Regions from separate parts of the Paenibacillus sp. 7541 genome, predicted to be linked through region 1. Evidence: riboswitches for the same ligand, from Rfam matches in the RefSeq annotation. Region 1 holds a riboswitch; each other region holds the start of a gene.
The links. Region 1 has a riboswitch for thiamine pyrophosphate ahead of tenA (thiaminase II). Riboswitches for the same ligand answer to the same signal wherever they lie in the genome.
Positions count from the first base shown of each region.

Region 1 (10,815 bases):
AGACCAGCCGTAATTGCAGCTGAGAAAGTACAGCCTGTTCCGTGTGTATGCGTGGTCGTTACCCTTTTGCCTATCAGCTCTGTGAAGGATGAGCCGTCATAGAACAGGTCCAGCACCTGGCTGCTCCCGCCCTCTTCATCATGGCCGCCCTTGATGACAATCATCTTCGGCCCGGACTGATGAATACGTCTCGCAGCCTCTCGGCGGTCCTCCATCGTCCGAATCTTCATATCCGCCAGCGCCTCCGCTTCCGGAATATTCGGCGTAACGACCATCGCTAGCGGCAGCAGCTCCTCCTTCAGCGCCTGGATCGCTTCCATCTGAAGCAGCTCCGCGCCTCCCTTGGCAATCATCACCGGATCAACGACCACCTTCTCCCAGCCAAAAGCTCTTATTTGCTCCGCTACCAGCCGTATAATCTCGGCACTGAACAGCATCCCGGTCTTCAGCGCATCGACCCCGATATCGGTGCCGACCGCATGAATTTGCTCTGCAGATGCTTCCGCCGGCAGCGGATAGACCCCTTGGACGCCGAGCGTATTCTGTACCGTAATGGCCGTGATGGCCGACATGCCATAGGCTCCCAGCTCCTGAAAAGTCTTAAGATCCGCCTGGATGCCGGCACCGCCTCCGCTGTCGGAGCCCGCAATCGTCAGCGCTTTATATACCCTGTGCTCATTCATCATGATGTTATTCCCCCCGTTGCCGCATAATCCTGCACCGTCGCATGCCCGGTCAGCGAGTCCGGTGCAAGCCGGTCCAGTTCATCCAGGAAGGCTGTCTGGAAGCTGCCCGGCCCCAGATCTGTCGTGCGTGCCCCCGCTCGGAAAGCCGCTGCCCCGTAGAAGGCCAGCCCAGCTGTACCGGCAAGCAGCACGTCCGGCTCCACCGCGGCAAAGGCGCCAAGCACCGAGGTCAATAGACAGCCTGCTCCCGTTATCTTAGTCAGTCTGGCATCTCCGCCACGAACCACCCGTAACGTGTCCCCATCTGTAATGACATCCTCCGCTCCGGTAATGGCCACGACGGTGTCCAGCTTGCGTGAAGCCCGAACTGCAAGCTCGGAATGGCCGCTGCTCGATTCGTCATCCCCTGCATCCACGCCGCGAATGCTCCGGCTCTCTCCGATCAGATGGGCGATTTCAGCCGCATTGCCTCTGACCAGCGCAACGTTGACCTCTTGCATAATTCGAAGCGACGACTCCGTACGGAAAGGGGTTGCCCCGGCGCCAACCGGGTCCAGCAAGACCGGTACGCCGTGAGCATTGGCGGATTGCCCAGCAATAATCATTGCATCGACCTGTTCACGGCTGAGCGTCCCAATGTTCAGCACGAGGGCACCGGCGATCTTGGCCATATCGGCCACTTCCTCCGGAGCATAAGCCATTACAGGCGAAGCGCCCAGCGCATAAAGGCCATTTGCCGTAAAATTCGTAACAACGACGTTGGTCATGTTATGAACGAGCGGCTTCTCATTTCGCACCTTAGTGAGAAGTCCAGAAAGCTTTTGTTCCAACAGACTCATATCATCCTGCCTCCTACATACTCAGATCGGCTGTACAGGCCGGGAGATCGCTTCCGGCATCGGCACCGGCCACGCCTCCAGCTTATAAGCCATATCCCAGAACATATACTCCAGCTGGCAGCTGAGCATAAAATGCTCCTTCATCCGTCTGCGCTCATCCGCCGTTGCCGTTTCCGCCCAGGCATCCACCCTTTGACGAAATTTATCCGTGGCACCTCCCGCCCGGCTGCCGTAGAACTGAATCCATTCCTGGAACGGATGATTCTCATCCGGGTTCACTTGCTCCATCAGCCTGCGGCCGATTTCCAGGTACGTCCATGGGCATGGCAGCAGCACCGCCATAATCTCGCCCAAACTGCCCTCGTGCGCCACCGTCAGCATGTGACGGATATAGTGATGTGCGGAAGGCGCCAGCGGGTAACCCTGCAATTCCTCGTAACTGACGCCAGCGACCGTACAAAAATTATGATGCGGGTGAATCTCACTGTTCAGAATAAACGAGATCTGCTCGTTAAATGCCGCGATGTCCTCCCGGTTCGCACATTTGGAAATCGCGATGCCATAAATCCGCATATAGGCATTTAAATACTCGAAATCCTGCTTGACGTAATGGGTCAGCTGCTCCTTGCCCAGCTGTCCTTCGGCAATACCTCTGACAAAGGGATGTTGAAAAATAGCCTCAAAAATACCGTCCGCCTCGCGGCGAAGCTCCTCTGAAAAACGCATGTATACCCCACCTCCTGAAAAATAAAGAGCAGGGAGTCCCGTGATCACCGATTTTCGTGGACAACCAAAAAAGCCGCCCCGAAAACTGGAGCGGCTTCATCGCATAGGACCGACAACGTCAAGTGACGCTGCCATCCTGTATTATGAAGGCTCCACTTTCCTACGCTAGTACGAACTAGATCAGGTTCAAAGGGTCCAGGATATGCTCCTGTCTCAGCCGCTGACGGCTCCCCTAGTGGACTTCCTATTCTTTTGACTAATACTGTACAATAGGTTTTCTTCTGCTGTCAAACTTTCATTTGATGGCTACTGGTTTACCATTTGCCGACGCGGACTGACCGATTTCTTTTGCGACGACGAAGAATACCGAGCGGGTTCTTCTCCTTCTGTCTTTCTTCATACAGCTGCCGGACCCCGCGCATCAGCAGTTTGTATCTCATATCATCATTGTGGCTGAACTTTCTCATTTCTTCGAAATACTCTTTTGTCATGGACATCACCCTAATTACATAAGTCTATAGACCTAGGTTATAGGATGCTGCTATACAATTTCTTTACATGGGTGCCGATTCGTGTCCAAATGCAGGTCAAAGTGACGTCCGTCACAATTTTGTCATAAAGATACTCTTTACAAATAAAGGTTTTGACAATTAAAAAATGGAATATATATCATGTGCTTTATCCCAGAAGTTCGCATATCACAGCGGCGAATCGTGAGCAAGGTGCCGCACAGAAAGGAGATCGTCATGTTGAATAGCAATGAGGTCCACCCGCCGGAGTTGTTCACCGCAGCCTTTACACACAATCCTTATCCCGATTATAAAAAGCTGCGCCATGCGTTTCCGATCTACAAGGTTGTGTTCCCGAGCGGAGAGCCCGGATGGATCATCAGCAAGTACAACCATGCGGTTGAAGTGCTGAAGGATTCGCGCTTTAGCAAGGATATGGTCAAACGGTACGGGCCCGAGAGCCGCAGCGTGTTCACGAACAACATGCTGTTCTCCGATCCGCCGGACCACCGCCGTCTGCGGGGGCTTGTGCAGAAAGCTTTTACTCCGAAAATGATTGCCGGCATGCGCAGCCACATCGAGGATATTGCCAACGATCTTCTGGACCAGGTGTCCGGACGCGAGCAGATGAACTTGATCGACGACTACGCCTTCCCGCTGCCGATTATTGTGATTAGCGAAATACTCGGGGTGCCGCTCGAGGACCGGGACAAATTCCGTACATGGTCCAACACCATCATCGGCTCCGGCAATGAAGACGCCGCGACTTTTCAGCAGCATGCCAAGGAATTTATCGACTATTTGCGCGATTGGTTCGCCCAGGTGCGGCAAAATCCCGGGAAGGATCTGATCAGCGAACTGCTGATGGCGGAAGAGGCCGGGGATCAGTTAACCGAGGAGGAGCTATATGGCGTGGTCACCCTGCTGATCATTGCGGGGCATGAAACGACCGTCAACCTGATCGGCAACGGCATGCTTGCTCTCATGGAGCATCCGGAGCAGAAGGAACTGCTTCTTCAACATCCGGAATACATTCATAACGCGATTGAGGAAATGCTCAGATACAATGGTCCTGTGGAATTCAGCACCTCCCGCTGGGCCAGCGAGGATATCGACTTTCATGGCCATTCGATAGCCAAAGGCGATCTCGTTATCGTCGCCCTCGACTCAGCCAATCGGGATGAGGAGCAGTTCGGCGATGCGGATGTGTTTGATATCACCAAGGAGAAGAGCCCGCATCTTGCCTTTGGCACCGGCATCCATCTGTGCTTGGGGGCGCCGCTGGCCCGCCTGGAAGGAGAGATTGCGATCCAGACTCTGCTCAGGCGGTACCCGCATATCGCGCTCGCCGCAAAGCCGGAAGAACTGGAATGGAGGCCTGGCATGATCGTGCGTGGCGTCAAGGAAATTCCGGTCACGCTCCGCTGACCGCTCGTCGCGGCGGCAATGCGGCGGCTCCAGGGCGTGGTGACGCAAAGCGGTCGCTGATCCGCACTTATGGCACAGCGCAAGGGCCCGACCGCCAATGAGGCAGTCTGACGCGCCCCGAGTCGAACCATATAGCCATCCGCCCACTCTTCCACCTGTGAAGGGATGGGCGGATTTTTTTGCATGCAACGACAAAAAAGCACACCCGCCCCGCCTGCTCCGGCAGAAAGGATGGGACGTGCTTCCATGCTTCGCCACATGAAGATTTGTACGATTGATCGTACAAATCCTATGCTAAATCCAGGGATGACAAGCCATTTGTACGATTGATCGTACAAATCACCTTAGCATCCCTATCCAACCTCCGATTTTGTGTGAGAAATCGTACAAAACGGTCCATTTTATCGCATAAATGCATCCCTTTGTATGACAAATGATACAAAAAACGCGAGGTTGTATGAGCAACCTCGAGACGAATACGAACTCCCACAAAATTTAATTCCTATACTGCCCTGCGACATTGTGAAATTGAATGCGAGAGCGTGAAAAAGCCGCCCCTGTCGGAGCGGCCGCCAGAATAACAGGACCCCCAAAATTACAACATCATATGTACGGATAACCGCTTTCGTTCGCGGGACATCTTGTCCATCATATTCAGAAAGTAAGCTCTTATGAAAGTCCCTGTCTATTCTAGTTGCCGGAGCCTTCGTTTCCCTGGCCAGCCGGCGCACCATCCGATGCCGCTACACCGTCCATGAATTCGGAAATCTGGCTGCTGTAGCGATTCAATGTTGCCGGAGATACTTCATGCTTCTTCGCCAGCTCGGATTTCGTTACCGGCAGCTCAAGCAGCGAGGTTGCCAAATGCTCGAGTGCAGCCGCGTATCCCCCTGGCTTGCGATAGCTTGGATTCACTTCCTTCGAGAAGTTGTTCCAGATCAGAAGCAGGCTGAACACCTTGAACAGCGTGTCCTCATCCTTGAGCTTGTAATCGCGGCAGATCTGCGGGAATACGCTTTCCGCAAGCTCGCGATGCTCATCAGCTTTCCAATCCAGCCATACCAGCTTATCATTCAGCATTTGCCATAGACGCTCAGCCTCTGGCTTCATGGCACTAGCCGGTTTCGAACCCGGGAACTGGATCACTTTACCGCGAACGGTATGGCGTTCCCTATGCTGATCCTTCTCCAGACAACATTTCTTGTACTTCTTCCCGCTTCCGCAGTGACATAAATCGTTTCTTCCTAGCTTTTTCATTTCCAGGCTCCTAATTAAAAGATGCTTTCCCTATTATAATAGAATTAATATGAAAATTGCACCACTCCGGGATATTGTTAAAATGTAATTTCCATCCAATTTAATGCTAGAATCTCGTTTTCGGCGGCGCAGACACCCAAAATAGTAACACAAAAACCCCATCCCCACAAACTGTAAAAGTTTCCCCCTTGTACCGCCACCCTCCCGTTAGCGGCAGTTCCGCTGTCTGTACCTGGAACCGAACGGGTACTTAAGTCCTTGAAAACGCGGCAGCTTTCTGGATTCTAGGCCTTTCGGGATACCGCCCCCCAACCCTCACGTCCTGTCCTCTTCCTGGACTTCTGTCCCTTCTTAGGCCTTAATGAATTCTACGCCTTTCTGGATTCCAGGCCTTTCTGGATACTGCGCCCCCCCTCACGTCCTGTATCTTCCTGGGCTTCTGTCACCTTCGCTGCAGTCGAGAATACACTGGCCATATACCTACAGCCCGAGGAGGGATCGTGAGCATGCCTGTGTTAGACCAGAAGCTTGGCGATGTGAATGGAGACCGGATTCTCGATCTTGTCTATCTGACCGGGGACTCTCAAGCAGACAGCCCTTTTTATGAAAATATTACGTTACACATCCGCGACGGACGGACTGGCCGGATTAGCACCATCCCGCTAAAACAAAATTCAGGATACAATCCGACGATCCAGTTGGCCGATTATACCGGAGATGGTGCCAGCGACATCCTTATCGTTATCGATTCCGGCGGCTCAGGCGGCTTCATCTATGCTTACGTCTTCTCGTATCTTAACAACCAGCCCCGCTTGCTGTTCGACTATGAATTATACAATCAAGCCCATGCTTACAGCATCAACTACGAGGACGGCTACAAGGTCAGAGCCACCAGCGCTACCCCCGCTTCCACGTACATCATCGACTTAACTTATAAAGGCGAGGCTTATTTATCTGAAATCTACACCCCGGACGGAAAGCTCAAGGAGCCGATTCAGGGCGATGTGAATCCGCTTGGCGGCCTGTACCCCGTTGATTTTGACCGGGACGGACGCTATGAGCTGATGGCGCTGCAGCGAATAACGGGGCGGTATAACGCCGACGGACTCGGCTATTTCATGAACGAGCTCAACTGGAATGGTTCTCACTTCTATCCCAGCCAGCAATGGGTATGGATTACTGGCTCAGACACAGGCACAAGCAACGCCTAACATGCCGATGCGCTCCCGGGAACGCGCACGTGATGAACGGACGGCAGTACGCTGATCTGGCGACGCCCATTCCGTGCCCCGGGAGCTTCGGCTGAGTGACCCCCTATAGACATCCCCCGGTGACATCACCCGGTCCGCCGCTCGAAAGCGCCTGACAGGCGCAGAACAAGCCTAATCGCTTCGACCCGACCTACGGCCGCTACGCTATCACCAGACGCACATAGGCGAACACGGGCGAGCATAAACCTACAGGAATGTCCGCCGGTCTTTTCCTAGAAAGGAATCTAATATTTAACTGAGGCCTCAAATCCGGTATACTATCAAAAAATGCCAGGAAAGGGGACAAGTTATGCTGGAACAAATTCTATACAATGAAATTCCGGTTCGCCATATCGAAAAGTCGGCGGCCTGGTTTCAAGAGGTGCTCGGCCTCAAGCTTGCGTGGCACATGCCGGAGGAAGCATTGGCCCAGCTTAATCTACCATCCGGACAGATGCTGTTTTTGGTAGAGACCGCTGACGACACTCAGGCCAACTTCACCAAGAACGGCGAGACACATAATGTGATCGGCTTTCAGACGCGGGATATCGAGAAGCTGTATGCTCATCTGAAGGAACACAACGTTACGGTGGAGAGCATCGTTGACGACGGCGTAGGCAACAAGTTCTTGAACTTCTTCGACCCGGACGGCAACAAATTCAACGTGCAGTGTGATGCCTGATAGGTTCCTTCTCCCTGCTAGCGATCCGTACTTATCCACATGAAAATTCACACCACCTTCAACATCTCGGTCCATACATAACAAGCCCGCTCCCGCTTGAAGTGCTCAAGCAGGAGCGGGCTCTTGTCTTATCTTGCATGGGGTCGACCGACCCCAACCATGCGGCGAAACAGCGTGCGCTGGAGAGCTGCCGCACGGGGCGAATATGTGTCTAAGGAAGCTTCACCAGCACTTCGTACTGCTGACCAGCCTCTACACCGGTGATGACGTTGCCCTCGATCAGGCTTCCGTTCACATAAACCTCCACATCGCTTACGCCAGCCTCACGCTTGAAATTCACCTTCAGCTCCGCACCGCGGAACAGGCGCGTGACGCTTGCCTCATGCCACGCCTCTGGAAGCTGCGGACGAACGCGCAATCCTTCCGGAGTGCCCTGCAGCCCGAACAGGCCGTCGATCAGGCAGCGGTACACCCATGGCACGGTTCCGGTGTTGAACAGATGGCTCGACCGTCCGGCTGTGCGCGGAAACTGTCTGTACGCACCGCGATAATAGTTCGGGATAAACACCGGCATCTGGCCGCGCTGCATAATATCATCCAGGTCCGGACCCGGAATCATTTTGCGCAGCAGACGATACGCATTCTCACGCTCGCCGACCAGATACAGCGCATAAATATAAAATGCCGCCGCATGGTTGTAGACCGCCCCGTTCTCCGCACTGCCCGGATGCTTCTGCGTGACCCGCCCAACGTCCTCGCGCATGGCGGTGAAGGAAGGCGCCAGCTTCTCCACGCCATAAGGACTTTCGAGCTGCTCGTGTACTGCCTGAATCAGCTTCTTGCGCTTGTCTTCGTCAGCGGCTCCGCTCATCAGCGCCCAGCCCTGCGGATTGATGTAAATGCGGCCTTCCTTGTCTGTGCTGATGCCGAACACAACATTGTCATCCGTAATTCCGCGCGCATACCAATTCCCATCCCACAGATAGCGGTTCGCGGTCTCATTCGTTTCATCCGCCGCTTGTCTGAACTCCCGGGCTGCCTGCGGATGTCCGCTCTGCTCGCATATGTCGGCCCATACCTTGAAGGCATACGCGGTCGCAATCGTGAGCCAGCCTGATACCCCTTTGCCCTTATAGCCAACCATATTCATCGGGTCACACCAGTCCCCCTGATTAATATAGTTGAGCCCGCGGTCATCCCGGTCGCGGATCAGCCAGTGCATGGCCAGGGTAATGTGCTCAAATACCGTCGCCAGCTCCTCGCTGTCCTTAAACGGCACTTTCTCTTCCAAAATGCTGTAATCATTCGTTTCGTCCAGATAAGTGCTCAGGCATACCGGCAGCCATACGCAGTGGTCGGTATGCGGAACCTGATTGATATATTTCAGCTCTGCATCCGGATGCAGAATGATGCCGTCCGGCATCGCGCCGCTTGCTTCCTGCTGCGACAGCGCCGTCAGAAAAGCGCCTCGGGCAATCGTTGGCTTGATATAGCTCATGCCCATGTTATCCTGCAGGTAATTTCGCGTCTGCGGGTCAGTCGTCAGCCGGTTCGTCACGCCGTGATAATACATCTGTCTTGGCAGCCAGTGGTTCACAAAATTGTCCAGCCAGCTGTCCGGAGTGCGAATCTGAATGCTGCCTTGGCCCTCGCCCACGTAGGCGGCGTATTCCGGCCCTGCCGCTTCGAAGCCGTCCAGACCATCGGCGTTCTGCTCTAGGAAATACGCCTTGCGTATCCCTTCAATCTCGGCCTCATTCCGGGCCGGGCCGAACAGGAAGCGGTACTGCTGCTGCTCGCCAGCAGCCATCTCCAGCCTGTACTGCATGGCGCATACCGGCGTTTCGTAGCGTGCATCTCCGCAAGGCAGCGTCTCTGCCGCAAGCGCAGACGGGGCGTGCAAACCTCCTTCGCCCTCAAACGCCTCTTGGTTCACCTCCCAGGAGACAGGCGGACGATCCGCGAGCAGATAGGTTTTGTCACTGAAATTTTTGATTTTGTCATAGTCCTGATACTTCTGATAAGGCGTTACGGAGGAGCAGACAATGCCCTGCAGCTCCTTCACGTACTCCCCGGACTGATTCATCCAGGACATATAGCCTACGGTAAAGTAAGGATACAGGCTGAGCTTGCGCGGCTTGGAGGACAAGTTGGTCACCTTGATCTTCCACAGCTCGATCACATCGGACTTCGGCAGGCTGAGCGTCATCTCCACCGCAATATCGTCACTGATCACCTTCCACCGAATATCATGCTTGCCCACCGCAAAGGTGTAGCTGTCCAGCTGCTTGCGGACCGGCTCATAAGGCGCAGAGAAGATGTTACCGCTTACTTCATCCTTGATATAAAGGAACCTCCCTGGATGATGCGCGTAATACGGCTGCTCCGGCTGCATGAAGGTCTTGGCCTCCAGATTGGGCGCATGCGAGTACTTCGCTGGCTCCGGCTGCATAAACTGGGCGACCGCATAGCCGCGGCAGTTCATATGTATCATCATGTTCTCATTCCATAGAAATCCCGATGCCTTCGGCATGCTGACAGGGCTGGTCAATTCATAATATTGCTGGTCTTCCGTTGCTCTGATCATCGCTTAACCTCGCTTTCAAAAGATAAAATCCCAACTTGTATACAACTAAACAAGTATACAAGTTTATCCTACCACATCTGATTTCAGAATTCATCTCTTCCTTTGCGAGAGACAGGCATAAGGCCCGCTCCCATCGGAACGGGCCCACGACAAATAGCGGGCTGCCCGGCATCACCGGCAGCCCGCTCCCTGATCTTTTTTTCACTGTAACGACTATCCTCTTGTTCACGCATGGGGTGACTATGTATAAAAGTGACCCGGCGGATGCCAATCCTGCGCGCGCCTTGCCGCACTCCTCAATGCTCAATAGGAGGAATCGGACCTGAAGAGGTTTGCGAAATATGCAGTTCAAGGTTGTCATCGATGGAAGCGTAGAAGATGTCTTCCTTCTGAATCCCTTTCGCTTGCAGCTGATCTTCCAGCCAAGCCTCGTCTTTATGGAGGTAGGACAATACTTTCTCCGAGACAGCCCCCTCAAGAATCAACGGGTAGGCTATGCCCTTCGGAGGCTCCGGCAGCCCCATATCCGCCAAGGTTACCGTCGCTTTCAGCGGCTTCTTGTATACCGACAATTTGCCGTTGGCTTCCAGTATGGCAAGCTCGACGTCATTCAGGTGGAAGATATCCTTCTCACGCAGCATCTGAAGGATGTTGTCTGTCGAATACCGAACTTTGCGCATGTTTTTCACAAGCAGGGTTCCGTCGGAAACAACCACGGTTGGCTCGAAGGTAATCCATTTGCCAAAGGTTCTGCTTTTGATAGCCCATACCGAGACCACTCGCTGCAGCAGCCCAATAAGGATAATGGCGACAGCCGTATGGATATGCTCAATCTTGGGATCGGCGATATC
Region 1 covers NZ_NQLZ01000007.1:168,189-179,003, forward strand. Annotated here, with positions in the region: gene thiD (bifunctional hydroxymethylpyrimidine kinase/phosphomethylpyrimidine kinase) at 1-683, opposite strand, end outside; gene thiM (hydroxyethylthiazole kinase) at 683-1,525, opposite strand; gene tenA (thiaminase II) at 1,547-2,251, opposite strand; TPP riboswitch at 2,392-2,495, opposite strand; gene CHH75_RS25200 (hypothetical protein) at 2,566-2,691, opposite strand; gene CHH75_RS05665 (cytochrome P450 family protein) at 3,001-4,188, shown strand; gene CHH75_RS05670 (SEC-C metal-binding domain-containing protein) at 4,879-5,445, opposite strand; gene CHH75_RS05675 (FG-GAP-like repeat-containing protein) at 5,952-6,656, shown strand; gene CHH75_RS05680 (VOC family protein) at 7,006-7,377, shown strand; gene CHH75_RS05685 (GH36-type glycosyl hydrolase domain-containing protein) at 7,589-9,964, opposite strand; gene CHH75_RS05690 (DUF421 domain-containing protein) at 10,261-10,815, opposite strand, start outside.

Region 2 (10,815 bases), on a different contig from region 1:
CAATAAGTTAGCTCTTTTCGCATGCTTTGACAACCTGAGCTTTGGAAGAAAGTAGATTTCTATTGATCGATTCCATATATTTACTTACTATGAAAGCAAGTTGTATGTAATGTCAGGAGGTGCGGCCTATGGAGGCAGCAGCTACAATTCGCGATCATTTGGCACAGTACTTGCAGTGCAATGGGATGACGATCAATCAGTTTGCTAACAGGACAGGTTTGAATTCAGGAACTATTAGCAGAATTATCAACCATAAGCAGTCCATATCGATGGGGCAACTGGAGCGAATTACATCTGGCATGAATCTGCCTGAAGACTATTTCTTTCATTTATACATTGACGAATGTCTCTATTATTCCGCTTCTTCTTGGAGGAGGCTGCACCCGTTTCTGCTCCGCTGCGCAGAGCTTGGCCGGCTGGATTGCATCGATTAGGCAGCACGATATCTCTTGGACAATCTAAGTTATGTTCCAAAGCTGTTCGAGGTTGCCGAGGCTTTGTATCATCGCGGCAGTAAATCGGCAGCAGCTCTGCTGTATGAACTGGTTAGCGAGAGTGAGAAGTATCAGCACTCCGAGCGGCTGGCTTTATGCCAGTATCGCTTGTTAAATTGACCTTTAAATGTTAAAGAGACACACTTTTCTCTCTCCGTAAAATAGAAGAACGAGCAACGATTCTACATTGAAATATTATGATATGGATCTTTCAAAAGAAACGTATGATTTTTTTATTGAATTAATGGAGAGAGATGAACATGGAAATAATTAAATTACTCTTGCAATTATTTCAGATTCATTTAGAATGATGAGCAAAAAGTATGGTGATTAATGTGAAAAATGGAATATTGCTTATTGTTTTTTCTTTTTTTGTGATCAGTATAATTTACATAACGAGTTTCCCTTCTTTAGTTAAATTTCTTTTAGTTATGCTTTTTATTATTGCTTTCTGGATATATTCAGAACATATAAATGAGTTTATTTCGAACAAACGAAATATTAAAATTTCCATTATTGTTATTTTGTTGACAGATCTTTTGTTAGCATCAATTGCAATTTGGAGCATCTTCAAAATCGAAAATTTATCAAGTAAACTCTCAGTGTCCTCTAAAGAGAATATAACAGAATTGTTTTTCTTAATTGAAAAATATACATGGTTGAATGGTCTGAGTTCATATTTTGCGATGATAACTTTTATTTTTTTTGTTGCTCTGCTATTAAAATTTTTTAATTTAAAAAGGGCTCAAACTAAAAATTAAAGGTTGAAAAAGTTACTTCTTAAGGCGCTATCAATTGCATTCAACGTAAGTAGTTGCTGACCCGATCCGGAAAGAAGACCGAAAGCTGGAGCAGCATCTGTCCCCAGTTTTGGACGAGGCCTGTCCATTTGCGTGTCACATCTATCGTGGCCAGATAGAGCGTTTCTCAATCATATTTGTGGTGTAGATGAGTTTGCGGATCTCAGGAGTTTTTGAGCGAGCTAACCAAATACTATTTAACCGAAACCCGAATGGGAGCGCGGAAGCTGAGACCGGAGCGAAGAAAGACATAGGCCTCTATATTCCATTGGAACAGTAAACCGGATTCGCAGGGATAGTTACCCTAGGGTCCGGTTTTTGATTTTGACAATCGCTGACTGTTCTTTTCTTAGGGGAAGTGTTTTAATACTTCTAGATTTATCCCGGGGGCAGGGGCGGATTCTAGTTTTTCGTCTTTATTGACCGCTGTAATATTATAACTTAGAATAGATTATAATATTTTCCTATTTATTGGTATATGGAAGAGGGTGTGGAAATATGGCGCAAAAAACGACGATTCGAGATCACATAGAAGATTACATTGAGCAGAACGGGATGAACATCAACCGATTTGCGAATATATCCGGTGTGAACTCCGGAACACTCAGCAGAATTCTTAGTCAGAAGCAGCCGATCTCTATGGGGCAGCTTGAGCGAATTACATCCGGTCTGAACCTTCCTACGGATCATTTCTATGAGATGTACATCGAGGAATGTTTCTTTAACGGGACACCAACCTGGAGAAGATTAAGACCGTTTCTGTTTCGCTGTGCCGACACGGATCGCCTGGATTGTATTGAACGTGTGGTTACTACGTTGCTTGACAATCTTGCCTACACACCGATGCTGTTTGAGACAGCAGAAGAACTGTTCCACCAAGGAAAAAAGGCGGCCGCTGCCATATTGTACAAGCATGTGAGCACAAGCGAGAAATATCAGCATTCCGAACGGCTGGCCATATGCCAGTACAGACTGTTCTTGATTTCGATTGGGAACGATCAGGATGCGAATCTGAGAGCGGCAACGCTGTTTGAAGGTTATGTAGACCGCTTGGATCAGGAGTATCAGCTAGATGCTTACAAGCATTTGGCGCATGTATACGGTTCTCTTCATCGCTGGGATAAGGTTGATATGATGGCGAAGGAGATGCACAGAATTGCAACAATTTTGTATAATCAGAACCAACTTCGTCGTCAGAAGCCTCAAGAAGGGAGCCGATCACCGGAGAAGCCTGTATATTATTATATCTTATATTCTTATTTAATCCGCTCTACCGTATGTGAGCATAACGGGGATTATGAGGGAATGAAACACTATATACAGATGTATTCAGATGGAGATTGGATACAGGAGAAGTCCTCCGAAGTGCAGGCAATCATAGAGCAATTTCAAGAATGGGCAAAGGCTGACTTATATATATGTCGGTTAATGACGGGGCACTATGACGTGCTGCCGGAGTATGTAAAGTATATTGTTGCTCAAGGTGTCGATAGCTATAAGCTCAAAGCTTTTTTATATATAATCGAAGCTGCGAATCGGCATAATTGGAATGTAGATCCATATATCAACCAGTTTTCTGTCTATCTCTCTTATGAGAAATTTAAAGAGCTGTTTGGGGAGTACAATCAACAGGTTTACGCAGATGAATATGCTCGCCTATTAGTTGAAGTAGCTATGTACCACTTAAGAAATGGAAAAAGAGAAGGAATTGAAATTCTTTTACAAAGTTTGGATTTTTCTATTGCGATTAATAATAAAAGCAATATAATTAAAAGTGTAGCATTATTCGAGCAATATCGTGTAAAAGCTGACAAAAACGACATAAATCAATACCAGAAACTAATAAGGGAGGTTCAGTAAAACATGAAAAAGAAACTGTCTTTATTACTCTTTTCTGTGTTGATCGTGTTCTCTGTTCAACTGCCAGTCACTTCAGTGGATGCCGATCCTGGTCAAATTAAGCCATTGAGTCATGGTTTTGGTTTTGGTTGATACTTAATCGATACTCAAATAGATACATAGATAGCTAGCTTCAGATTAAACCACTTCAGGCGTCTCCGTTATTCGGAGACGCCCCTTTTTTTGTCTTAGTTCCTGATGCCATAACTCTATTATTCTATAATTTTACATTAAAGTATAAAATCCCTTGTATAAGGAGGCTATTCATAATGAACACGGCGAGGATTCAATATACCATTGAGCAAGAAAGAAGCAAACTGCATCAGATGAAACGACATTACCGGGACTTCAACCATCCGGTCGTGCTGCGGCAGTCCGTGCTGCTTGATGAACTGATCAATCAATATTTCATAAGCTTGAAGAGCACAAGCTCTGCTGCCAAGTAAGCCCTAAACTGCTCTGAACATGCTTATATGCCGTATAGCCTGGCGGCATTGTCATACAGCTGCTTGCGGGCCTGTAGAAGCGGTATCCCGCGCAGCTCGGCCCAGGCGCTGGCCACGCTCGACGTCATGCGCGGATGGGTCGTTTGCCCGGTGAAGGGGCCTTCGAACGGCCAGGGGCCGTCTGTTTCCGACATGACCAGATGCTCCGGATACCCAAGCGCAATGCGGCGGATCTCCTCCTCATATACAATGTCGGGGGTGAAGGAGATATAGTAGCCTTGTTCGGCCATACGCTGCAGCGTCTTCTCCGCTCCCTTGAACCAGTGGAAATGGGCAAGCGGGTGGCTGTATCGCTCAAGCAGATCGCAGGCCATCTCCGCATCCTCGTAGACCGCATGGAGGATGACGGGCTTTTTGTGCTTTGCGGCAAACGCAATGAACGTCTCCAGCAACTCCACATAGGGCTGATCATCCCATGCTTCGCCTCGGGTAGCTGCTTCAAGCCTGGTGTAGTAGGGAAGCCCGACCTCTCCTACGGCGACCATCTCCTCGCTATGGACCTCCATCCATTGCAGCAGTTCCTGAATCTCTGTCGCAGACGGGAGCGGCTGCTCAGGGTGATAGCCGAATGCCGGTCTGATCCCGCCGTTATACAGGCGAGCCAGCTCCAGATTCCGCTTGCAGGAAGGCAGGTTCATCGACACGCTGATAACGGACTGCACCTCGCTGTTCGCCAGGTCGGCCGCAATGGCAAGGCCGATATCTTCCGGGTAGCTGTCCAGATGTATATGCGTGTCGATCAATGGAGCGAGGGGGCCGCCACCCTTGTGGTTCACGATTGAACTCATATTCTCATTCCCTTCGGCTTCTATTTCTGAAGAGACCCGTCACGTCGAGACCTGCTGCCTCTTCTGCTGTTCCTGTCGCATGATGGACGAGATGTCTGACTTAAGTGCCAGGAACGCAGGATCGGTTAAGATATCCTCCCGCCTTGGGCGGGGGAACGGCACCTCGATCTTCTGGAGCACGGTGCCCGGCCGGGCTGACAATATATAAATGCTGTCGGAGAGCAGCAGCGCTTCCTCGATATGGTGCGTGATCATCAGCACAGAGCGTCTCGTATCCTCCCAGATGTCCAGCAGCCAGTGCTGCATCTCGCTCCGGGTCAGCGCATCCAGGGCGCTGAACGGCTCGTCAAGGCACATGACCTCCTGCGGGCTCATCAGGGCGCGCAGGAAGGAGGCCCGCTGCTGCATGCCGCCGGAGAGCGTATGCGGGTAGGCCTTCTCGAAGCCGCCGAGCCCGGCCCGCTCGATCCATTGGCGCGCATTCGCCCGCGCCTGCGTTTTGGATACGCCGCGAAGCTCCTCGGGCAGCATGACGTTGTCTTCGACCGTACGCCACGGAAACAGTGCGGGCTGCTGGGGCATGTAGGCGATGAGGCCCTTCTGGCCCGTTACGTCCCGGCCGTCCATATGAACAGAACCGGCACCCGGAGGCATCAGCCCGCCGATGATGTGGAACAACGTGCTTTTTCCGCTGCCGGAGGGACCGATAATGGAGACGAATTCTCCTGGCTGTACAGCGAGCGACAGATCGTCCAGCACCTGCATCTCCCCGCGCCGCTGACGAAACGCCTTGCGAATATGACGGACCTCAAGTGCGGGATTATCCGTAGAGTCAGACCGTGCCGGGGTGGATGTCCCGGATAACTCCGGGGAGCTAGAAGGGGTGTCGTTCATGTTGTTCACACGCATGCGGTGGATCTCCTTTCTATAGACATGTAAGTGACTGGGCTTCCCGCCGGCTTCATGACTTGCGGCTCCAGCGAATGAGCCGTTTTTCCAACAGGGCGATCAGCGCCACCATCAGCAGGCTGAGCAGCACGATGATCAGAATGGCAACGAAGACCCGGTCGGTGCGGTAGCCGGCTCTCTGCAGCATCATATAGTAGCCGATGCCCCGGTCAGCTCCGATCCACTCGCCAATGACCGCGCCCATGACCGAATAGGTGGCGGCGATCCGTAGCCCCGAGAAGATCGAAGGGAGGGCGTGAGGCAGCTCCAGCTTGGTGAAGATTTGCCAGGTGCCCGCCCCGGTCATCTTCATATAATTCAACATCGTCCGGTCTGTCCGGGCCAGCCCGTCCAGGGCAGCCACCGCTACGGGGAAGAAGCAGACGAGGGTGATGACAATGATTTTGGGCAGCATCCCGAACCCGAACCAGATCATGAGCAGCGGGGCCAGCGCGATGGTAGGCACATTCTGACTGAGAATAAGCAGCGGATACAGTGCCTTTCGAAGCATTGGAATAAGATGCAGCGCCAGGGAAATGACAATGCCGGTGCCTGTTCCGATCAGGAAGCCGATCAGGGTCAGCCGCAGGGTGGCCAGCGTATGATTCAGCAGCACTGGTGAGCCGGATACCATCTCAAGCCCGATGGATGAAGGGGCAGGTAGAATATACGGTTCAATATCCCACAGCCACACGGCGCCCTGCCACAGCACCAAAAAGAATAGGACCGCCCCCACGGGCGGCCATATCAAGCTCCACCAGCTTCTCATGGACGGTATTTCTCCGTTAGCTTGTCCATACTGATGCCGTCTGGATAGTGTGCGATTTTGACTTGAGATATAATGCCTGGGCTGCCTGCCTTGACGAGCGCTTCATGCATCCGTTCGACAATTTGCAGCAGTTCGGACAGCTCGCCCTCCATCGTCGTCTCCAGCGGGTGCACCTCATATTTGACGCCCGATTCCTGGATGACCTTGATCGCCTCGTCGACATAGGGGATGCTGTCCCCGCCGTCCGGTGTCTTCGGGATGACTTGAATGCTTAACAGTGTGTTGGCCATGAGCAATCTTCCTTTCGTTAATTAAGGGGTATCCGGCAAAAATTCATTCGTAAACGCGCTGTCCGCATCCAGCTCCTGGTCCAGCAGGCCGCGTTCAAACATCCATTCGGCATAGCCGGACCATACCTCGGCCTTCTGCTCTCCCCAGCGAGGGGCATCGTCCTGATAGCGCGGACTCAGCCATTTCTGACTGGCGAGCACCAGCTCTGCATCCAGCTCCGGAACGGCCTTGATCAGCAGATCGGCAGCCTCCTCCGGGTGGTTGATCGCATATTCATATCCTTTTGCCGTGGCGCGCATGAACGCTTTAACCAGCTCCGGATCTTCCTGAATCAGCGTTTCGTTGGTTACAATCACTGGGGTGTAGTAGTCCAGCTTGTCCGAGTAGTCTTTCACATAGATCATGTCCAGCGGCTCTCCCCGAAGCTCTGCCTCGATCCCGGTCCAGGCATAGAAGATCCAGGCGAAATCGATGTCGCGTTTAACCGCCGTAAAATAATCGGCATCCCCGATATTGACGATGTTCACCTTGCTGACGTCAGCGCCGTCGATATCCATTATGGATTTCATGACGGCTTCTTCCACCGGCGAGCCCCAGCCGCCGTAGGCCTTGCCTTCAAAGTCAGCTGCGGTCTTGATATTCCGGTCGACCGGAGCGGCAAATCCGGAGGTGTTATGCTGAATGACTGCCGCAATCGACACGAGCGGAAGTCCTTGCGTCCGTGCAAGTGTCACGCCCTCCTGATAGCTGATGCCAAATGGCACGTTCCCCGAGGCGACCAGCGTATCCGTGCCGCCGGCGCCCGGCTGCACAATGCTTACGTTGAGTCCTTCTTCTTCGTAATAGCCGAGCTCCTTGGCGACGTACAGTCCCGTATGATTGGTATTGGCTGACCAATCCAGCATCAGCTGGATATCGCGCGGCGCCTCCGCGGTCTCCCCGCTGTTGCCAGCATCATTCGGATTCGGCGTACTGCCGCTCTTCTGATTGTCTGTGCCGCAGCCGGCCGCGACAAGAAGCAGCATGCATGCGAGCAATAACGCGGTCCATTTCGGTTTAATCATGTTCTTCTCTCTCCCTCATCTTCATTCTAGCTGCCTGTGACTTCACAATAATAAGAAACGCCCCGAGGATCTCGGGGCGCATGACGGCGTAAGTATTCCACGGCATCCATATCGAGCCGCAGTGTCAGGATTCCTACGCTGGCATTACCCAGATCAGGTGTAAGGGTCAGTATCTTGATGGGATACACTCTCAGCCGGCCGATTCCAGCTCCCCTGTAAGTATGATGAAGTTATAGGCTTAACTAACCGTTATTATAGACCTAATGGCTGGAGCTGTCCAGCCTGTGCGGGCTGAGAGAGAGCCGGACTATTTCCAGGCGGGATGCTCGTCTTTGATCACATCCAGCCCCCAAACAGCTGCATTCGCCAGACTCGATGGGCATGGGCGCTGAATATCGCATCGATGAAGCAATACGAAAAAGACGAGACTCGTATACTAAAGCCTCGTCTCGTCGTGATCGCGCGGGGGAATCATTTTTAGCGCTGGAAAAATTCAATCCATTCTCCGTTTGGCCCATGAAGGAAGAAATAACGGTAGCCGTTTGGCAGCGTCACAATTTCCTCATCAAGATGCGGCACGCCGAGCTTCTGAACCCGGGCGTACTCCGCCTCGATCTGGTCTGTGCTCACTGCAAAGTGATGTACCGCTCCTTCAGCCGGAAGGCTGTCGCTGTATCCTTGTATAAGCTCCACTTCGGTCTCATCGCTGCCGTTAAAGCCGAGGAAGGCAAGTTCGATCACCCCGTTCGTATGCTTGACACGATCCTTCAATTCAAGACCGACAACCTTCGTGTAGAAGTCGATGGTCGCCTCAAGATCCCGCACCATAACTCCGACATGATCGAGCCGTTTATGAGATGGCATACTGGCCACATCCTTTCCTGTTCGTCCAATTTGAATCACATCTTAACATATAATTCCTACCTGTCAAGTGGGTATATATGTTCTCGCTTAACTTTTCTTTACATTTTAATGGGTGAAAAGTATCATGATTTATAGATCGATTTTTAATCCTTTTGCACCAGCAAGGTTTACATAAATCATGGGATCACGAAAGTGGCCGGGCCGCGTTCCCCTTCTTCTTTATTGCTTCAACGCTTGTCAGACATAATGCAAATGATTAACTTTGATTGTTTTGTTTTACATATTCATTACAAAAAAGCATATTATACAAAGAATTCATATCCAAATGCCGATAAGAAGCTTAGTGAAAGCTTGCCGAGGGGGATGAACATGTTGTGCGACAACCGCAGCACCTTTGAACCGTTTGAGGACCAGGGAATTGTTCAGATCAGACCAGCTTACGCAGAGCTTCTTCATCTGCTTGACGGGTGGGGCGGCACCGTGCGCAATACCCGCGAAGGGTGTGCTGTCAGCTATCAGGGGCGGGATGAGCTGGTGTCGCTAATCCGGCTGCTTCGGGGACTTCCGAATGGATCAAGGGAAGAGATCAGCTTCCGCATCATGGACGGAGCGACTCCACAGCAGCACCATCCGTGGACGATGGCCGAGCAGCTCGGGCCGGAGAATGATCAATGCGATATGCTGAATATTATCCTGGATCAACAATTTACGAGCCATATGCAGCCTATTGTAGACCGCTGCGAGCAGATTGTGGCTTATGAATTTTTGCTGCGTCCGGCTAAGAACGGCAGGCCATTCCCTCCCCAGAAGCTCTTTGATACAGCACGACGTGCAGGTCTGCATTATTTTCTGGACCGTGAAGCCCGCAATGCGGCCATTGAGGCCAGCGCCAAGTGGCTGCCGAGTGGTGTAAAGCGGTTTATCAACTTTCTGCCTTCCTCGATTTCGGACCCGAAGAAATCGCTGGTGCAGACGTTCCGCGTGCTGGAGAGCCATCATCTGGACCCGTGCGATTTCGTGTTCGAGGTTGTTGAGACGGAAAGAATTGATGATATTCAGCATCTCCAGGCGATTTTTGATACCTATCGTAAACACGGCATTTCCTTAGCCATGGATGACGTGGGCGCCGGATACTCCACATTGGAGCAGATGGTGCTGCTGAAGCCCGATTATGTCAAAATCGACCGCAGCCTGATTGACCATTGCGAGCAGAACAGTGTGAAACAACAACAGCTTCAGATGATTACACGAACGGCCCATGAATTCGGGGCCAAGGTGCTTGCAGAAGGAATAGAACGCCGTGAGGAGTTCCAATACTGCCGGCAGATCGGCATCGAACTAGCCCAGGGCTATTTATTTGGGAAACCGGCGGAAAGACCGCTCAAGGGACCCCAGTCGCAACTGATGCTATGTTAAGGGATTCAACATTCATATGATATGGAAAATGATCGAGGGGGAGGAAACTTCCCTTCGTTTTTATTTATCAGGATAGTTGTGTGATTGAAAGCTTTATAGGGAGCAAGCCCAGGGAAGCACTTCTCCTGAGCTTGCAGCAGGGTGGTATAAGAGGTCGCATCCAGCAGCAACCGGCTTATGTGCAAACGATTGAATAAAGCGATGCACCACTACTTCGGGGCAGAGTGCATCGAAGATTCGCGAATCATGAGCCGGTGCGGGATAATATAGCGGCTTGGGCGGCCCTTCTCGTTAGGATTGCGAATGCTCTGGATCAATGCCTGGGAAGCGGTGTAGCCGAGGTTATAGATGCCGATGTCCACGCTGCTGAGCGGCGGATTGGACAATTCGGACAACGAAATATTGTTGAAGCTGATGATGGATACATCCTGGGGCACCTTATACCCAAGCTCGTTTAATCCCCGCAGTACCCCGAAGGCAACGATGTCATCCACGATGACAAGCGCTGTTGGACGCTCCGGCAAATTCATAAAAAAGGACATCGCACGATAGCCGCTTTCCTGCAGAAACTCGCCTTCCACGATCCACTCCTTGCGCATGGTCAGCCCGGCATCTGCCAATGCCTGGCCATACCCCTTCAGGCGGTCCTGGGACACCATCAGATTCGGTGGCCCGCTGACAAAGCCGATCCGCTCATGGCCGAAGGTAATCAGGTGTTTGGTCGCATCATAAGCGGCCTGTACATTATCCGTGTCGACAGACAGCAGATCCGGATACTTCTCGCTGCGCCCGATAAGCACGAACGGATATTCATTCGCCTTCAGGTAGTCAACGACCGCGTCGTCCTGCCTGGAATACAGAAGGATAGCTCCGTCCACACGGCGGCCATTGAGCAAGCGGGACACCGCTTCAACTTCTTCCTTCTCACTGCCGCCCGAGCTGATCAGCACATCATAGCCGGAACGGTTGGCCTGGG
Region 2 covers NZ_NQLZ01000036.1:31,829-42,643, forward strand. Annotated here, with positions in the region: gene CHH75_RS25395 (helix-turn-helix domain-containing protein) at 129-434, shown strand; gene CHH75_RS25400 (hypothetical protein) at 450-614, shown strand; partial or broken gene CHH75_RS25405 (IS256 family transposase) at 1,296-1,462, opposite strand; gene CHH75_RS20400 (helix-turn-helix domain-containing protein) at 1,793-3,154, shown strand; gene CHH75_RS25410 (hypothetical protein) at 3,158-3,286, shown strand; gene CHH75_RS20405 (aspartyl-phosphate phosphatase Spo0E family protein) at 3,463-3,639, shown strand; gene CHH75_RS20410 (TatD family hydrolase) at 3,663-4,487, opposite strand; gene CHH75_RS20415 (ABC transporter ATP-binding protein) at 4,527-5,396, opposite strand; gene CHH75_RS20420 (ABC transporter permease) at 5,449-6,204, opposite strand; gene CHH75_RS20425 (MTH1187 family thiamine-binding protein) at 6,201-6,494, opposite strand; gene CHH75_RS20430 (ABC transporter substrate-binding protein) at 6,516-7,559, opposite strand; TPP riboswitch at 7,673-7,784, opposite strand; gene CHH75_RS20435 (VOC family protein) at 8,037-8,423, opposite strand; gene CHH75_RS20440 (EAL domain-containing protein) at 8,793-9,839, shown strand; gene CHH75_RS20445 (LacI family DNA-binding transcriptional regulator) at 10,049-10,815, opposite strand, start outside.
Region 2: linked by a shared signal. The riboswitch ahead of CHH75_RS20430 (ABC transporter substrate-binding protein) and the one ahead of tenA (thiaminase II) in region 1 are both predicted to bind thiamine pyrophosphate.

Region 3 (10,815 bases), on a different contig from region 1:
GCTGCTCGCACATCTCCAGGATCGCAAACGTATTGCGGGCATCCTGCCCGAAGGTGGGTTCATCCAGCAGCAGAACCGAAGGCTGTCTCGCCATGGCCGTAGCGACACTGAGCCTGCGCTTCTGACCGGTTGACAGCTGATACGGATGCCTTCCTTCCAGCCCATGCAGACCGAAGCGCTCCAGAATGCTGCGAGATGCTTCCTCCGCTTCACTGGCAGGCATACCGTCCACCAGCAAGGAATAAGCAACCTCATCTCCCACACGCTCCGTGACAAACTGAAGCTCCGGATTCTGGAACACAAACCCGATCTGGCGAAGCTGCTGTTCCCTGCGTTTGCGAAGCTTCTTCCGCTTTCCCTTAACCACATGCTCGCCGCCAAGAATGTAGGTCCCTTCAGATGGCAGTAAGCCCATCAGGCTTAGCAGAAGCGAGCTTTTGCCAGCTCCGTTCGGGCCGAGGATCGCCACATAATCACCCGGGAATACCTCCGCATGATCCAATGCGATCACAGGCTGACTGCGCCGCTGGCCAGCGAAGCTCTGCAGCGTGATCTGCGGCTCACGGCTGCAGCGATTCGCGCTTACGCTCGCGTACGGATTCACGACTTCATTCTCCTGATCCGGACGCCCCCTCCCTTCACCGGAGGAGGCCACCACCGGTTCCAGGGAGGATAACGATCCAGCCGCGCTGCTCGAAGCGATGCGGGGGAACCACTGCTGCCCCGCGCGCGAAGCTGCATAGTCCTCCCACACGCCGGGATACCAGATGCCGTAGGACTTCAGCTCCGATTCATAACGAGCGAACACTTCCTTCGGCGGGCCTTCGCCCAATATCACGCCATCCGGTCCGAACAGCACGATCCGGTCCACATAGTCTGCCATCTCTTCGATCCGGTGCTCCACGATGATCAGGGTACGTCCGGCGGACACTCGCTTCACCGCTTCCCAGATCTGACGCCGGCCTTCCGGATCAAGCAGAGCCGAAGGCTCATCCAGGAACAGCACCTCCGGTTCCAGCAGCAGTGCCGATGCCAGTGCCAGCCGTTGCTTCATTCCTTGTGACAAGTGGCTGATCGGCATATGCAGCTCCTTGAGATGCAGGCCGACCGCATCCAGCGCTTCGCGCATTCTCGCTTTCATCTCGTCCCGGGGGACCGCAAGATTCTCCAGAACGAAAGCCAGCTCCTCATCCACATACGGCATGCAAAACTGCGTGTCCGGATCCTGGAACACGTAAGCCCATGAACGGGGAAGCTGCCGGTTCTCACATTTCATCGGCACCTCGGTCGCCTTCGGAATCATGCCGCTGAGCACCTGCAGCAGCGTCGATTTTCCGCATCCGCTCGGCCCGAGCAGCAGCACTTTTTCACCCGGCGCGGCCTTAAAGGATACATCCTTGAACGTCAGCCGCTCTTCCCCGGGGTATTTCAGCCGGAGCCCCTCCACGGATACTGCCTGCTCCCTAGGCTCTCGAAGCCCTTCCGCCGCCATCGGCTCCCAAGCGGCACTGCGCCCAGTTCCCTGATCAGCCATGGCGCGGATCGTCCAATGCTTCGTAATCCTTCGATGAAGCCGGGCGGAGCAGCGCCGTTACGCCTGTACGCTCAAGCGCCTTCGCCAGCAGCACCATGAGCAGACCGGCGATGACCGCGCCGCTGAGGATACGCATGCCGTATTTGGCAATGAACAGCCAGGATTCCAAATCATCCGTGTAGCTGTAGTAGAAATCGAGCACCATCGAGCCAAGCGCTGCCACAGCTCCTGCCGCTGCAGCAACCCACACGCTGTAGTTCCGGTAGCGGAATGCCGCAAAGACCAGCTCGGCTCCAAGTCCTTGAATCAGCCCGTACATAAGCAGGGTCAGACCCCAGCCGCTGCCAAACAGCACTTCCACGTGCGCGGCCGCCAACTCTGCAATAATCGCGACGCCCGGCTTACGGATCAGCAGAAAAGCAAGCGTTGCCGCTGCAAACCACATCCCGTACAGCAGCTCATCCGCCTGAAACGGCTTGAGCAAGCTATATACCGATCCCCAAAAGTGATACACAATCCCAAACACCAGTGACACCAATACGGTAACCAAAATATCGCTGACTCGCAGTCCTTTCCGGGACTGTAATTCCAAATTTTCTTTAACTGGAACTCCCATAAACCTTCATACCCCTCTCAACCTTTATTTCGTGGCGAACAGGATTGGCAAGATTCGCGCCGGCCGGCTGCTCATTCATTCCAAATCCACACAACAAAAAACCGTCTGGAAAAATGCGCAGACGGAAAATAGGCCCTAGTATAGGCAGGGTCGGATATTCTCTACGCTGGCATTACCCAGTTCAGATTAACGGTCAGCAGCGGGATAACAGCTGCAATCTCAGCCTGATTCACTCAAGCCCCCGTACTCCCTATTCGGTTTTATGCTAATCTAAAAATACACAGCCCATCGCAAATTTGCAAGAACCATTTTACAAATTGACCGATTTATTGATTTCGAATCAAAACTGTGTCAATATCAGATTGTACTTACCATGCGTCTATCAACCGGTGATATGAAACCGCCATCAAGATCCTATAGACACATGCAGGAAAAGGAGAATTTCATGGCTAAACATTTGCTGCGGCTAATGACCGAACTGTCTTCCCGAAAGTGGCTTTCCAAGCTGATGGGGCGCTTCTCTCACAGTGGAGTCAGCCGTTATCTTATACCGACATTCATTCGGGTATATCAAATTCCCGCCCACGAAGCGGAGAAGGAAATTCACGAATACCGCTCGCTGAACGAGTTCTTCTCCCGCAGACTGAAAATCGGCATGCGCTCCATCGATGATACACAGAGCGCCATGGTCAGTCCGGTCGATGCCACCATTACCGCGCAGGGTTTGATTCAGGCAGGCACCATTGTCAATGTGAAGGGGCAAGACTACACGATAGCCGAGCTGCTGAACCACTCCCCGCGAATTGAGCATTATATCAACGGGTATGTATTTGTGCTGTATCTAAGTCCGACGGATTACCACCGCATTCACTCCCCGGTTACCGGCGTGCAGACGGAAAGCGAGCATCTGAAGGGCAAGGTGTACCCGGTCAATGATTTTGCAATGACCCATATCCGGTCCGTGCTGAGCCGGAACGAACGGCTGATTACATACATTGCGCATGAATTCGGCGAGGTCGCTGTTGTGAAGGTTGGCGCGATGAACGTCAGCAGCATTCAATATGTGAGCGACGAGGTCAAGCAGTGGCAGATCGGCGATGAGCTGGCTTACTTCGAATTCGGCTCCACCGTCGTGCTTCTGACCGAAAGCGGCACATTCACGCCACGCGGAGATTTAGAGACCGGCTCAAGGGTCAAAATGGGCGAGCTTCTGGGAGTCCTTCATCCGAATGAAAAAGCAAACTAGTCCCCTGTTCTTGCGTCAGCGTTATTCCCTGCCTGCGTCCTTCTGACGCAGCAGCCTCATGACGATGCGCTGGAACAGCCGGTCCGGCAGCAGAAGCTTCATCCAGGCCGACCACTGGGTCGAACGGGGCAGCCGATAACGAAATTTCGGTTTACGCATAGTGGCAATCCGTGCCACCAGCCTGGCGACCTCCATCGGGTCTCCGGCCTGCTCGGCTGTCCGCTTGGAATAGGCCAGCACGCCGGTTAATACCTCGCGGTACGGGGAATGCTCCCCGCTCTGGATCGCCCCGAAGCTCTTGCGCCAGATCGGGGTGCCATAAGCGCCCGGCTGGACCAGCACCACATCGACACCCCAAGGGGCCAGCTCCATCGACAGGCTTTCACTGAACCCTTCTACCGCGAATTTGGATGCGGCATACGGCCCGTATCCCGGAAAGCCAACCACACCGCTGATGCTGCTCAGCATGATGATTTTGGCGCGCCCGGTTGTACGCAGCAGAGGAAGCATCGCCTGTGTCACCGCCAGCGTGCCGAAGAAGTTCGTCTCCATCTGTCTTCTCCAATCCGCAAGCGGCACTTCCTCCACCATGCCCCCGACCGCTTCACCGGCGTTGTTCACCAGCACGTCGAGACGGCCGTAGGTATCTTCGATGTATGCCGAGGCCTGCTCAATGTGCTCCGGGCGGCAAATGTCCAGCCGAAGCGGATGAATCAACCCTCGAGCCCCTTCCTGTTCCGCACGCAAACGCAGCTCATCTTCTGCCTCCGGCCTCCGGACACCCGCAACTACAATGTATCCGGCTTGGGCCAGCGCCAGGCTGATCAGCATGCCGAAGCCGCTGGAAGCACCTGTGACCAGGGCCACCCGCTGTTCCTCTATCTTTGTCATTCCCCTTCCTCCTTTTGGTTACAGCCAAAAAAAGCGCAGATGATCCCGCAACCGGGTTCAGTCCGGAGCAGGGTGTAATCTGCGCTTTCTGATGCCATGAATCTCTGACAGCGAACGGTGTCGGCGCTTCGTTTAAGCGGTTCAAGCGGAGCGGAGCCCGCAATACCAGCAGGGCCCCTGCTCCACCCAGCTGCACAAGGACGCCCCAGCGCGCGGGATCCGCACTTCGCCGCCTCATGGCGAAATGACCCAATCGGAATGTTCGAAATTGACGCATCAACGGATTTCGGAAGGGCTTTTCCCCGTGTACTGCTTAAACTGCCGACTGAAGAAAAAGATGTCCCGGTAGCCCAGCGCATCAGCCACCTCGGTCACATTCATCCCCTGATGCAGCAGCAAATGCTGCGCCCGCTCAATGCGCATCCGGATAATATACGACTGCACTGGCGTCCCGATCAGTTCTTTGAACTTGATGGAGAAGTAGCGCGGTGATAATCCGGCTCTGGCAGCCAAATCCTCCACCCGATGCGGGATGCCTGGATGCTGGCGGACATAATTGGCGATTTCGTGGATGGCTTCCGATAGCTGATTGCTCACTTTTTTGACAATCGGCTCAGCCAGATCGGCACGCAGAAGATAAATCATTAGCTGTTTCAGAATCAGCTGTCCCTCTTCCTCCCCCCCGAAGGGCTTGTCCAGATACAGCCTGACGTACCTTGCCAGCAAATTCTCGAACTCCATCGTCTCGGAGAGCTGCCGGTATGGAGCGGGAACCTCCGTTACCGGCTCCGTAACGTCAAAATGGATATATGTCAAAACCAACGGCTTTTGCGGATTATGCGTCGCGCTCGTATGATCGCCCGGACGAAACAGGAAGCAGCTCCCTTTCCCGACCGTATATGGCTCATCATTCAGCTCGACAATCCCTTCCCCGCTCCAGACATAAAACAAATCGTAATTCTGCATCGGTTTTTCACGCTTTTGCCACTTCCATCCCGGTTCGCAGACGATCTTCGCCAGCGCGGGCTTGATTACAAAAGAAGACGGCGATGCGTTCAGCATCACTCATTCCCCCTCATCTATGTCAAAAAATTGATCCTCCACCATCATACCTGTTTTTCAGCATGTCTGTCCACGCAGCAGCCAGCCGGCGAACCCCCTCTTCAATCTGGCCGTCGTTCAGATGGGCAAATGCAAAGCAGGCCGCCGGAGGAGCGAAACTATAATGATACACGGACGCATTGCGGAACACAACCCCGCGGTCGCGCGCCGCCTGTCTGAACCTGTCATAGGCCTCGCCGGATTTCAGCCAGCTCGCGTATACGAGCAATCCGGAATCTCCTCGTTCGAGACGAAACACTTCCGGAACCTGCCGGTTCATATGCTCGCAAAAGGCTTCGTACCTCGCACCGAACACCTTGGTCATTCGCCGCAGATGACGCGCATACCCGCCCGTCTGCATAAACCTGGCCAGCGCCCGCTGCTCCAGAGAAGCCGGGGATATCGGCTCATAGATCGCTTTAGCCGCCACGACGGGCGATACCAAGGCTGGCGGCAGCACGGCATAGCCTAGCCGAAGGCCGTTAAACATCGTTTTCGAGAACGAACCGATGTAGATGACCCTCTGCTCGTGATCCAGCACCTTCAGCGGCTCAATCGGCCGCCCTCTCCAGCGGAATTCGCTGTCATAGTCATCCTCGATGACCCAGGCATTGCGTCTGCCAGCCCAGTTCAGGAGCGCCCTTCTTCGTTCAAGCGGCAGCACCTTTCCCGTGGGGTACTGGCGGCTGGGCGATACGACAAGCAGTTTAGCCTCCCATTCCGAAGGCACGAGGCCCTGTGCATCCACAGGCGAAGGCAGCGGAATGCCGCCGCTGGCAGATACCGCTTGATAGATGCCCGGGAATCCGGGATCCTCAAGCACAACAGGCTCCCCCTCATCAACCAGAAGCTGGAATAACAGCATCAGACCCTGCATCGAGCCGCTGAACACAACGATCTGCTCCGGGTCGGCCTCAATGCCGCGTTTGAATCGCAGATGACCGGCGATCGCCTTTCGCAGTTCCATGTCTCCGGCAGGAGGTGGCCCGCTTTCCAGCAATCGGCCGCCGATGCCGCCTGCAAAGGCTAATGCGCTGCGCCACTCCGCATAAGGAAACAGCTCCATCGGAATATTCACACTTGAAAATGAGATCGTTCCTTCTTCAAGCCGGTCAGCATCCCCGCTCTCATTCTCATTGTCCCCTGCAGGGATGGCATCCATAAGCCGCTTCCCCCAGACCGATAGCACCGGCTCCCGGGAGGTGGGCAGCATGTCAGGGCGTTTCGTCATCCCTTGGGCGACATACGTTCCGCTGCCAACCCGGGTCTCCACATAGCCTTCTGACAGCAGCATGTCGTAGCTCTGGGCGGCCGCTCCCCTCGATATGCCGTACATCCTGGCGAGCTCGCGCGTAGCCGGAAGGCGGACACCTGCCGGCAGATTTCCGCTCAGAATGGCTTTGCATAGAGCCTGGTAGAGCGCCAGGTACTTGTATTTATATTTTGCTACATAGGTTTCAAACGGCAGCCCCAGTTCCATCGAACCCCTCCTGTATCCACAACTGAAATTGGCCTATATAAATCACTGTAAATTGGCGCTTTTGATGTGTCAATCTGAAGCGTATGCTGTTCACATGGGATGAAATCATATATGAGGTGATACGAATGAGAAGAGATGAATTTATGATGGACGACCCGGCGGAGATTGAAGCCTTTATGCATCAGGCGAGCTTCGGCTTTCTCGGCACGGTAGGTGAAGACGGCATTCCACGGGTGACCCCGCTGAACTTTGTGTATGCGAACCAGGCCTTTTATTTTCATGGCAGCCGCATGGGCGAGAAGATGGAGCATCTTCGGCGCACCCCCGCGGTCTGCTTTACTGTGGCGGATGAATATTCTCTGATTCCGTCCTATTATTCCGATCCGGTCCTGGCCTGTCCCGCAACCGCATATTTCAAAAGCGTAACCGCTGTCGGGGAAGCGGTGCTCGTAGATGACCTCGAAGAAAAAGCGCTGGCAATGGAAGCGCTGATGCGTAAGCTTCAGCCGGAAGGCGGCTATGCCACGATTGATGCACAGGACCCGAAGTATGCCAAAAGGCTGAAAGGGGTCGCCGTCATCAAGCTGGTGCCCCATCGGCTGAGCGCAAAATTCAAATTCGGGCAAAATCTGACACCGGAGCGTCTGGAGAGCATCGCGCAGGCGCTCGAAAGCCGGGATCAGGAGCAGGATCGCGAAACCGCAAAACTAATGCGAAAATATTTCACGGGATCGCATTAAAGCGACGCGAATTGATCGTGACGGTTGATGTGCAAGGTGGTATAATGTTAGGCAATGAATCGGAGACATTACATCCAATGTCGTCATAATATCCAATAGAATTGCGGAAGGAAGGAGCCAATTCATGAACCCATTGGCCGGACAATTGAATGAGAAGCTGCAAGCCGGTAACCCGCATGTATTTGACATGCTCTCCACACTCGGCAAGGAGCTCTATTTCCCGAAGGAAGGCATTCTGAGCCAATCCGCTGAGGCAGCAGCCCATGCGAAAAAATATAATGCAACGATTGGAATCGCAACCGAAGGCGGCATTCCTATGCATCTGGGGGTCATTCAGGAGAAGCTGTCGGCTTTCGCGCCGAAGGACCTGTACCCGTACGCCCCTCCAGCCGGCAAGCCGGAGCTGCGCTCTCTATGGCGGGACAAGATGCTGGAAGAGAACCCTTCGCTGCAAGGGAAGAGCTTCGGCAATCCGATTGCAACCAATGCACTGACCCACGGTCTCAGCATCGTCGCTGACCTGTTCGTAGATGAAGGCGATGCCGTCATCTATCCCGACAAGAACTGGGAAAACTATGACCTGACATTCGGCGTCCGCCGCCATGGGGTGAACGTGAATTTCCCTCTTTTCACATCGGAGATGACCTTTAATGCCGCAGGTTTGCGCGACGCCCTTCTGGCCCAGAAGGATAAGGGGAAAGCCGTGGTTATCCTCAACTTCCCGAACAACCCGACAGGCTACACACCTGGGGCAGCCGAGGGAGACGCCATCGTCGCAGCGATCAAGGATGCGGCCGAAGCGGGAATCAATGTCGTTGTGGTTACGGATGATGCGTATTTCGGCCTGTTCTTTGAAGATTCGCTCAAGGAATCGCTGTTTGGCCGCCTGGCCGATCTGCATCCGCGCGTACTGGCGGTGAAGGTGGATGGAGCCACGAAGGAGGAATTCGTCTGGGGATTCCGTGTCGGCTTCATTACCTATGCTTCGGAGAACAAGGACGTGCTGGATGCCCTGGAGCAGAAGACGCTCGGCATCATCCGCGCAACCATCTCCAGCGGTCCCCACCCTTCGCAGACCTTTGTGCTGGATGCGTTGAAGGCACCGGGATTCAAGGAGCAGAAGGAAGAGAAGCTTCAGATTATGAAAGGCCGCGCCAATAAAGTGAAGGACATTCTGGACAGCGGCAAATATAGCGAAGCATGGGACTACTACCCGTTCAACTCCGGATATTTCATGTGCCTGAAGCTCAAGACGGTCCAGGCTGAAGCGCTCCGCTCCCATCTAATTCACGAGTACGGGATCGGCACCATTGCTTTGGGCGAACATGATCTGCGGATCGCATTCTCATGCATTGAGGAGCCATATTTGGAGGATCTGTTTGATTTGATTCACCAGGGTGTTCAGGATCTGCAGCAGACGTAATTACGCAGTGACCGGACACATGCGGTGATGATCGATAGGAGAAGCCGCTCTCTACAAGCCTTGTAGAGAGCGGCTTTCTTGTATACCTGGGACAGGCTCAGGCATTTCACCTAATTTCTTCCGTCAAAAATCAACGCTCGCCCATACCTAAAAACCATTGCATACATACAATACCGTGTACCAACCAACAAGTGAAAGGGGAATGAACAATGGGTGCAGTTGAAGAAGTAAGAGGTTGCGGTGGATACGGTGGCGGCTTCGGATACGGTCATGGCGTAGGAGCCATTCTGGTTCTGTTTATCCTGCTCGTTATCATCACTCGTTCTTTCTGGGTGTAATTGAATCTGCCCATCCGGCCTTTGCCGGCAGATGCATCGCGATGGCATCACGGTCACGCGACTGACGTACAGCGGATGCAGACGGCTGCCTGCAAAGGTAAGGCCGGAACGCTAACGTCCCGGCCTGTCGATACCATAATGTAACGATCAATCTTCATCTTCGTCTTCCCGGCGGTCCCTTCGCAGCGCAGCATGACGAAACATCCACACGAGCGCGAACCCGGCCACGGCCGTACCGAGTGTCAGACCCGGGGCCGCCGCAACGGAAGCGAGCATAGGGAGCCACATCACGAGCGCCCACAGCAGTTGAACCCGAAACAGCAGATATGCTTCATTCAGGCGCCGGGTTCCTTCCGGAAGCGGATATACATGAAGCCAGAACGATTCCCGATGCATTTTCCGGAGCGAGGAAAGCTGCAGCCCCACGATCATCAGACTGGCTAAATATACGACCGTGCCGACCGGACTGTCTCGGCTGATCCATACAAGGAACGTCCCAAGTACACCCACCCGCATCAGAATGCCGAGCATATCACTTCGAGCCAGACTTTTGATCAGCAAGTAGCGGTAGGCTGCGTCTTTCCTCCACGGAACTCCTTTGCCCCAGCTTGATAACCATTTCCGTGCATGAACCCGCTGTTCAAGCTGCGGCACATTGACGAACCAGCTCAGGATCTGCATTACGCGGCTTGCCTGACGGCGCTCGACAGCGATGAGCCGCTCCCAGGGAACAAGATGTCTGACCGGATAAGCCGCTGCTGCAGCGTAGGTCAGTCCAATCAGGGCGATGAATATGAGACCGCGGCCTGACGGCTGCCACAGCCATGCGGCAAGCGCGAGTGCGGCCACGCCCCAGCGAAGGCACCGGAAGCATGCCGCCATGCTCCTGGACACCATCTCCTGCTCTCTCCAGCTGCCATAGCTGGCCAGCAGCTTCAGCCCCGCCAGCACCACGATGGTGAGCAAGAGCGGTTTCGCAGCAGCATCGCTGCGTACATATAGCGGCCACAAAATCATCAAGGCGATCATTAAGCCGATGATTTTGTAAATGACGCCGCGAATCCAGCCCTGAGCGAAGTAACGGCTCATCCTTGCTTCCTGTGGAAGCAGAAACACGGTATCCGCTGGCCTTAGATAAGTGCGAACACTGCTGTTGATAACCAGCGGCGCGAGCACGGCCAGCATGATCCAGCGAATCGGCAGATCCGGCGGCAGATTCATGATGAAGCTTGTGTACCAGGCGGCAAACACAATTAATAAAAACAGAAACACAAACGCTACGCCGCTCTGGATCACATAGCCAAAATAAGGGACAACCTCTCCCCAAAATTGATTGCGCCTCTTGAGATACAGCTCCCGTAAATTCATGCCTGATTCCCGCCTTGGATCAGGATATTAAACAGCTCCTCCAGCGATTTGCCCGGTTGCCCGGCCTGTTCTCCAATC
Region 3 covers NZ_NQLZ01000016.1:76,206-87,020, forward strand. Annotated here, with positions in the region: gene CHH75_RS10920 (ABC transporter ATP-binding protein) at 1-1,492, opposite strand, end outside; gene CHH75_RS10925 (ECF transporter S component) at 1,527-2,150, opposite strand; TPP riboswitch at 2,292-2,405, opposite strand; gene asd (archaetidylserine decarboxylase) at 2,596-3,396, shown strand; gene CHH75_RS10935 (SDR family oxidoreductase) at 3,418-4,287, opposite strand; gene CHH75_RS10940 (helix-turn-helix domain-containing protein) at 4,564-5,349, opposite strand; gene pdxR (MocR-like pyridoxine biosynthesis transcription factor PdxR) at 5,372-6,868, opposite strand; gene CHH75_RS10950 (pyridoxamine 5'-phosphate oxidase family protein) at 6,994-7,608, shown strand; gene CHH75_RS10955 (aminotransferase class I/II-fold pyridoxal phosphate-dependent enzyme) at 7,733-9,031, shown strand; gene CHH75_RS10960 (sporulation protein YjcZ) at 9,241-9,369, shown strand; gene CHH75_RS10965 (ABC transporter permease) at 9,517-10,737, opposite strand; gene CHH75_RS10970 (ABC transporter ATP-binding protein) at 10,734-10,815, opposite strand, start outside.
Region 3: linked by a shared signal. The riboswitch ahead of CHH75_RS10925 (ECF transporter S component) and the one ahead of tenA (thiaminase II) in region 1 are both predicted to bind thiamine pyrophosphate.